DNA from 2 places in the Chryseobacterium sp. JK1 genome. Region 1 is predicted to be linked to the other one. Evidence: riboswitches for the same ligand, from Rfam matches in the RefSeq annotation. Region 1 holds a riboswitch; the other holds the start of a gene.
The links. A riboswitch is a leader RNA that binds a small molecule or an ion and turns the genes downstream of it on or off. The one in region 1 is predicted to bind thiamine pyrophosphate.
Positions count from the first base shown of each region.

Region 2: it holds a riboswitch for thiamine pyrophosphate, as region 1 does, so the genes downstream of both, thiS (sulfur carrier protein ThiS) here and thiM (hydroxyethylthiazole kinase) in region 1, are expected to answer to the same signal.

Region 1 covers NZ_JBODRU010000007.1:81,226-85,397, reverse strand. The annotation lists gene thiD (bifunctional hydroxymethylpyrimidine kinase/phosphomethylpyrimidine kinase) at 1-616, opposite strand, end outside; gene thiE (thiamine phosphate synthase) at 613-1,248, opposite strand; gene thiM (hydroxyethylthiazole kinase) at 1,245-2,042, opposite strand; TPP riboswitch at 2,103-2,195, opposite strand; gene ACQ76T_RS23515 (alpha/beta hydrolase fold domain-containing protein) at 2,547-3,581, opposite strand; gene ACQ76T_RS23510 (DUF3037 domain-containing protein) at 3,605-3,988, opposite strand; gene ACQ76T_RS23505 (HipA family kinase) at 3,975-4,172, opposite strand, start outside.
Region 2 covers NZ_JBODRU010000006.1:145,405-149,576, forward strand. The annotation lists gene panB (3-methyl-2-oxobutanoate hydroxymethyltransferase) at 55-870, shown strand; gene ACQ76T_RS22570 (hypothetical protein) at 874-1,191, shown strand; gene ACQ76T_RS22575 (RluA family pseudouridine synthase) at 1,203-1,880, shown strand; TPP riboswitch at 1,965-2,061, shown strand; gene thiS (sulfur carrier protein ThiS) at 2,119-2,325, shown strand; gene thiC (phosphomethylpyrimidine synthase ThiC) at 2,350-4,161, shown strand; gene ACQ76T_RS22590 (thiamine phosphate synthase) at 4,158-4,172, shown strand, end outside.

The DNA.
Region 1 (4,172 bases):
ATTTTATAGTTTCAAAAGAATGAAATAGATCAGATTCATCATAAAACAAAGACGTTATCGTTGAGGTTTCCTGATGACCGCCTTTAAGAAGAATTGTCTTGCATCCCAATGTTTTGATCTTTTTTCCTGCTGTGTAAAGATCCTCAAGGGTTTCTACTTTCATGTCTGCCAGAATAGCGGTCTCATCCATATTGGGCGTAATTACATCGGCAATGGGGAAAAGCATTTCGGTAATTGCTTGAATGGTCTCTTCTTCAATCAATCGGTGTCCGCTGGTGGCTACCATTACAGGATCAAACACAATGGGGATCTTTTTATATTGAGATAAGGTAGAAACGATGGTTTCAACCAGCTGAGGCGTATGAACCATCCCGATTTTAATAGCATCAGGAACGATATCTTCCAGAATCGCTTTGATTTGATCTGCAACCGCTTCAACAGCAATCGGATAGATATTTCTTACTCCTTGAGTATTTTGTACAGGTAAGGCCGTTAATACAGATGTAGAAAAACATCCTAATGCAGAAGCCGTTTTGATATCCGCCTGAATTCCGGCGCCACCGCTTCCGTCAAAACCGGCTATGGTCAATACGGATGGATATTTATATTTTTTCATTTTAAGATTTCGTTTTTTAATTCATATGCTGCTTTTTGAGGATTATCAGCACTGCATATTGCTGATACTACAGCGAGGCAGTCTGTTCCTGCATTCATGATCATTTTCGCATTTTCCAGATGTACATTTCCTATCACAACCAGCGGTTTTTCTGTAAGCTGCCTGATCTTAGCGATGCCCTCAAGTCCCCATTCCGTAATGGTATCTGTTTTAGTATTGGTTTTAAATACGGGGCTTATTCCGAGGTAATCTGACACAGAAGTTTCCTGATTATCAAGTTGTACTAAATGTTCTATAGAATACCCTATTATTTTATCTTTAATGGAAGGTTGCTGTCTCAGATAGGTAGGAGCAGAGTCACTGTTTCCAACATGAATTCCTGCAGCATTTACTTTTTCAGCCACTTCAATGTTATCGTTAATGATAAGAGGAATGTTATATTTATCGGTAATCTCAAGAAGTTGGCGTGCCTTCTGAAGAAATAAAGCAGTAGAGTCGTTTTTTTCTCGCAACTGAATGATATCTACACCACCGAGAATTGCCTGTTCTGCAACTTTTAGGAAATTTTTTCCAGCACAGTCAGCTTCTGAAATTACAAGATATAATTGGTAAGGAAAGGAATGTAGACTCATTTTTTTTCAATCTTCAAATGACGGATGAATTCTTCCTCAGTAATATTGTACAGCTTATCAATCAGATTAACCTGAAGGCTTCCCGGACCTTTGCTTTCCTGAACTGCAAGTTCTCCGGAAATTCCCAGGAGTGCCATTGCAGCGGTTGTTCCTAATGATTTATCTTCTGAGGACCCTATGAATGCTCCTATTAATGCTGTGGCTGAGCATCCAAGACCAGTGACTTTCGTCATAAGAGGATGCCCATTTTTAATAAAAAAAGTTTGTTGAGGACTAAGGATAATATCCGTTTCACCAGAAATACAAACAATCGTATTGTACTGATCGACTAAAATTTGAGCTGCGTCAATCGCTTCATTACTTTCTGCGGTACTGTCAACCCCTTTGGTGACTGTTGTATTGATCTTGGCTAAAGCAATAATTTCAGAGGCATTCCCTCTGATCACTGTAGGATGATACTGTAAAAGCTGGTGTAAAATCTGGTCGCGAAATGAAGTCGCTCCCGCTCCAACAGGGTCTAAAACCCAAGGCTTATGTATAGCATTTGCTGTTTCTGCAGCCATAAGCATCGATTCGGACCAGTATTCATCAAGAGTACCGATATTAATCACTACCGAATGGGCGATATTGATCATTTCTCTGATCTCAGATTTGGCATGAGACATAATAGGAGATGCTCCTGCAGCCAAAAGAGCATTGGCTGTATTGTTCATCACTACGTAATTGGTAATATTGTGAACCAGGGGAGACTTTTGTTGTACAAGCTGAACTTGCTGCCAGAGAGTTTTTTCCATTGTTATATTAAAATAAAAATAGCTTTAGGAAAAATCCGGAACAAAAGGTACATTACAATATAATGTAGTTTTGCTTTTCCCTACGCCGGTGTAAGCCGTATCAGGTTCAAAGGGACTCTCTCAATTCTTTTCAGAATACCCCTAAAGCATAACAAATGTATAAAAATTATCACAGCAGGCAAAAAAGCGCTACAGGAATTTGAAAAAGAAATAGATCAATCTTTTCATTTTCATCATTACTTCTTAGCTATAAAAACTAAAAATCATATCAATTCTTCCCACCAATTTTTACCAATATTATCAATCAACCCATTATTATCATCCCCATCCAATAAAAACACAATCATCTGTACACATCCGTGAAATCTGTGGTTAAAAATTAAAAACCTCTCAGATTAAATATAATCAGCAAATAATGTTTAATAGTATAGTCTTTCAGTACATAAAAAGCGATATCTAGACAAAAATAATATGACTTAAATTATAAAGTATTGATTATATTTTTTACTTTTTCTGCGATACAACGAAATCCACCATTTCATCTGTAAGTTTATCAAGATATGCTTTATCTGTAGTACCGAAGCCGTGAACACCTTTATCTACAACAATTAAAGAGGTTTGTACTTTAGCTCTTTTTAATTTCCTGTACAGTTTTTTCGATTGACTTAAAGGAACAATTTTATCGCTATTCCCCTGAACAATCAAAGTGGGAACGGCTTCAGAAACAAAATAAACCGGAGATATGGTTTTGAAATATTCTATTGCCCTGCCCTGATCTTTTTTTACATCATATCCGGAAAGTCCTTTTACTAAATCTTGTTGTAAACTGACAATCTTCTTTGAAATTAACCCAATCATAGCCACAGGGATGGTTCCCAGTCTTGTATGAAATAGCTTATTCAGGTCAGCAGGGCCATAATGATCAATAACATAATTAACTTTTGCTGAGTAGGAGGAAAGCTCAGGATTGCCAATATAAGTATTGTCCGGAGTGTAGGCCGCCATTAAGGCAAGGTGTGCACCTGCTGATGCTCCGAAAAGGCCAATATTATGAGTGTCGAAATTGTATTTTTCTGCATTTTTTCTTACCCATCTTATCGCATCTTTGGTATCTTCCAGCGGAAGTGGAAAATGGGTACTGTCATTGAGAAGTGTATAGTTGATGCTGACTACAGCATATTTTTTGGCCATCAGCTTTGCAATCGTAGTTTCCACATAATTATCAGCATGAATGATCTTGTCTCCTCCTACCCATCCACCACCATGAATGTAGATAAGCACAGGCAACTTCTCTGTCAAAGCATTTTTAGGCGTAAAAACATCCAGTTTAACCGGACTGCCTTTTCTATTGATTGTGTAAGTAATATCTTCGGTAATATTGGCTATCTCTGGAAGAAGAGTACTTTTTACTGGAGGTGTTTTAACCAGTGTTTGTGAAAAGTTTTGTGAAAAAAATGAATTGGAAATACTTAAAAATAAAACAAAAAACAGGTTTGTGAAAAACCTGTAGTTTGATATGTTGTTGATGGATGAGTTCATGATAATTTTTTTTGAGGGAATCGTTATTTTACTAACTCCTCAAAAAGCTTACCAAAAGTGCGATCCAGATCTTTGGATTTTCCGGGATGAGGTCTTGAAGTCTGCACAACGGCACTTCTTACTGCGGTCAGCCATCTAAAGCGCTCAGGAATGTCGAGCAGAGCGATAGGGCCACCATCTTTATCACCATTGGCTATCTTCTGAAAACTTATCAGATTCTGGATAACATCATCATAATCAAGTTTACTGTGCATGAATTTGAATTTATCCGGACAAAGGTAGAATTCTACTTTGATGAATTTTTCTTTTTTAGAAAACATCACCAATCCTATATTGAAAAATTCTTCTCTTTCAACTTTTGGTACCAAGCGTATTACCGCATATTCATATATTTTATCCCCTTGCATTTTTGGCTTCGTTTACAAAGATTTGAGAATTTTCGAATCTGGTTTTTAAGAACTGAAAATAGATTTCACGGATTTCGTCGGGAGTTTCTTCAGCATCATTCCAATGTAACCAATCTTCGGGAATAGCATTGACTATGTCTCTGAAAAGGGCATCATTCAATACTTCATGGGCAAACTTATCAGC
Region 2 (4,172 bases), on a different contig from region 1:
AAAAATTTAAGTCGGCTACAGGCCGACTTTTTAACTTTTAAAAATAGATAAATTATGTCTGTTCACTCTGAAATTAAAAAAGTTACGACTGAAACCTTGCGTAAAATGAAATTCGACAAGGAAAAAATTACAATGCTTACTGCTTATGATTTTACCACAGCAAAAATGGTAGATGCAGGTGGAGTAGATGCTATTTTGATTGGGGATTCTGCAGCAAATGTAATGGCAGGTTTTGAAACTACATTACCTATTACTTTGGACCAAATGATCTATCATGTTCAAAGTGTTGTAAGAGGTACCGACAGGGCCTTGGTTATAGCAGATTTACCTTTCGGGACCTATCAGAGTAATCCTGAAAAAGCTCTGGAATCTGCCGTAAGAATGATGAAAGAGGGAGGTGCACATGCCGTTAAGATTGAAGGAGGAAAAGAAATCTCCAAATCAATCAAAAAGATTATCAATGCAGGAATTCCGGTAATGGGACATTTAGGTTTAACGCCACAGTCAATTTATAAATTCGGAACGTATAAAGTAAGAGCGAAAGATGAAGCAGAAGCTGAAAAACTGATTGCTGATGCACAACTTTTAGAAGAACTAGGTTGTTTTTCTGTTGTTTTAGAGAAAATTCCGGCGGAATTGGCTAAAAAAGTAACGGAAAGCATCTCTATTCCAACTATCGGAATTGGAGCGGGTGCAGACTGTGATGGACAGGTTTTAGTGTATCACGATATGGTAGGAATGAATAAAGGTTTCAGTCCGAAATTTTTGAGAAGATATCTTGATCTTTACACAGAAATTACAGGAGCTGTTGCTCAATATGTAAAAGACGTGAAGAGCGTGGAATTTCCAAACGAGAACGAAAGTTATTAATCAATGCAAAATCAACAACAATCTATCCAGGGAATTTTATCCATTGCCGCATTAATTTGTCTTGCGGTGGGGTGGTTTAATTTATTTTCCGAGGATATCAATCATTTACTTTCAAGAAAAGTTTTCTATATTCTAATAGGAGCGAGTTTCTTCATTCAGGCCCCTTTGCTTACCAATAGAAATTTTGTGTATGCCATGTATGCTGCCGCCGCCGTTTGTGTGTTTGGAGCTTTTTTACCTGAAGATTCCAAGCTTTCATCTGTGAAAACAATTGGTCTTCTGGGTGGGATTATCCTCTCCATGTCAAATAGAAAAAGATAGGCAGACAGCGTATGAAGGAGCAGATCATATATGAAGACAACCATCTTATGGTGATTAATAAAAAGGTTGGTCAGCTTGTACAGGGCGATAAAACCGGTGATGAATCACTATTAGAATCGATCAAAAACTTTATTAAAATAAGAGATGCTAAGCCGGGAAATGTTTTTCTCGGCTTGGTTCATCGTATAGACCGCCCGACTTCCGGGCTGGTTATCTATGCTAAAACATCAAAAGCGCTTTCCCGACTTACTCAAATGGTAAAAAACCGTGAAGTAAAGAAAACTTATTGGGCGGTTGTAGGGAAAGAGATGATTCCACAAACTCAAAGACTGGTTCATTACCTGAGGAAAAATGAAAAGAACAATAAAGCAATCGTTTTTCCTAAAGCCACAGAAGGAGCAAAAGAAGCAATTCTTACCTATCATGTGATTAAAACACTTGATAATTATCTTCTTCTCGAAATAGATCTTGAAACAGGAAGGCACCATCAGATTCGTGCACAGCTATCTAAAACAGGAGTGCCCATTAAAGGAGATCTGAAATATGGAGCTCCAAGGTCCAATCCGGACGGAGGAATCAATCTTCATGCAAGAAAACTGGAATTTATTCACCCCGTTACCAAAGAGAAAATTGAAATTATTGCTCCCGTTCCGCAAAATGATGCCATTTGGAGAGCATGTGAAGAATAAAAATAAACCACCTCAAATTCCGGGGTGGTTTTTTATTGATCAAAAATTCTATTTTGCCCATTCTGAAAAAATGTCTAACTTCGTCCCAGACTTTAGGGGTGTCTGTTACCAACAGACTGAGACTTTACCCTTTGAACCTGATCTGGATCATACCAGCGTAGGGAAAAGCAGATGACTTTTGCTGTGCATTCTATTGTACAATAATGGCCATTCCTAAAGTGTATATAAATAATTAGGAATGGAACTTATAATCAACCACACCCGAAAAACATTTGATGTACTTCCCGAAAACCTGGAAGCATTATTGGCTATTGAGCTTCCCGGAAAGAAGAAGGGAATTGCTGTAGCTCTCAACAATCGTATTATTCCGCTGTCTGCCTGGGCAGAAACCATCCTTACCGACAAAGATTCAGTTTTAATCATTACTGCCACTCAGGGCGGTTAATTCTCATACTTAATACCAATATCTATGGCTCATTCAATTACATGTTCGCCATTTCCGAACTCAAAGAAAATCTATGTTGAAGGAAAAATTCATCCTATCAATGTAGCAATGCGTGAAATACAGCTTAGCCCAACCAAGCTTACCAATGGAAGTCTTGAAGATAATGCTCCCGTAACCATTTATGACACATCAGGACCTTATACGGATATAAATGCAGAAATTGATATCCAGAGAGGACTTCCAAGAATCAGAGAGCAATGGATTCTTGACAGAAATGACGTCAATATACTGGAAGGAATCACTTCAGAATATGGAAAGGCCCGTTTGGCAGATCCCCGTCTTGATGAGCTGCGTTTTTCTTATGATCACCAACCCAAAGTGGCCAAGGAAGGTAAAGAACTTACGCAGCTTTATTATGCAAAACAGGGAATCATTACCCCTGAGATGGAATACGTGGCCATCAGAGAAAATCAGAAAATAGAACAGCTTGATTCTGTTTCAAAAGAAATGGCATTCCAACATGCCGGGCACAGCTTTGGTGCTAACACTCCAAAAGGAAAAATCACTCCGGAGTTTGTAAGAGATGAAATTGCTGCCGGAAGAGCGATTATTCCAAACAATATCAATCACCCGGAAAGCGAACCCATGATTATCGGGCGAAACTTCTTAGTAAAAATTAATGCCAATATCGGAAACAGTGCCGTTTCATCCAGTATAGAAGAAGAAGTTGAGAAAGCAGTATGGGCCTGCAGATGGGGAGCAGATACTATTATGGATCTTTCAACCGGAAAGAATATTCATGAAACAAGAGAATGGATCATCAGAAACAGTCCGGTTCCCATTGGTACCGTTCCTATTTATCAGGCTTTGGAAAAAGTAAAAGGGGTTCCTGAAGATCTTACATGGGAAATATTCAGAGATACGCTGATTGAACAGGCGGAGCAGGGAGTGTCTTATTTTACAATCCATGCCGGTGTTTTATTGCGTTACATTCATCTGACTGCCAATAGAGTAACCGGAATTGTATCAAGAGGAGGATCTATTATGGCAAAATGGTGCTTATTCCATCATAAAGAAAGCTTTTTGTACACCCATTTCGAGGAAATCTGTGAGATCATGAAAAAATATGACGTGGCTTTCTCGTTAGGAGACGGTCTTCGTCCCGGATCTATTGCAGATGCTAATGATGCGGCTCAATTTGCAGAACTGGAAACTTTAGGTGAACTGACAAAAATTGCATGGAAACACAACGTACAGGTGATGATCGAAGGTCCGGGGCACGTTCCCATGCATATGATCAAAGAAAATATGGAAAAGCAATTGAAGGAATGCCATGAAGCTCCCTTCTATACGTTGGGTCCTTTGACTACAGATATCGCCCCGGGATATGATCATATTACCTCCGGAATTGGAGCGGCCATGATCGGATGGTTCGGATGTGCGATGCTTTGCTATGTAACCCCAAAGGAACATTTAGGACTTCCAAATAAAGATGATGTAAAAGTTGGAGTCATTACTTATAAACTGGCAGCCCATGCCGCAGATTTGGCAAAAGGACATCCGGGAGCACAGTACAGAGACAATGCATTGAGTAAAGCAAGATTTGAATTCCGATGGGAAGATCAGTTTAATCTTTCCTTAGATCCAGATACCGCAAGATCTTACCATGATGAAACGCTTCCTGCCGACGGGGCTAAAATTGCACATTTCTGCTCAATGTGCGGTCCTAAATTCTGCTCAATGAAAATTACACAGGAAATTCGAGAATCTGCAGAAAAAGGAATGCTGGATAAGTCACAGGAGTTCATTGAAAAAGGAAAAGAAATCTATATATGATCCTTGTCATC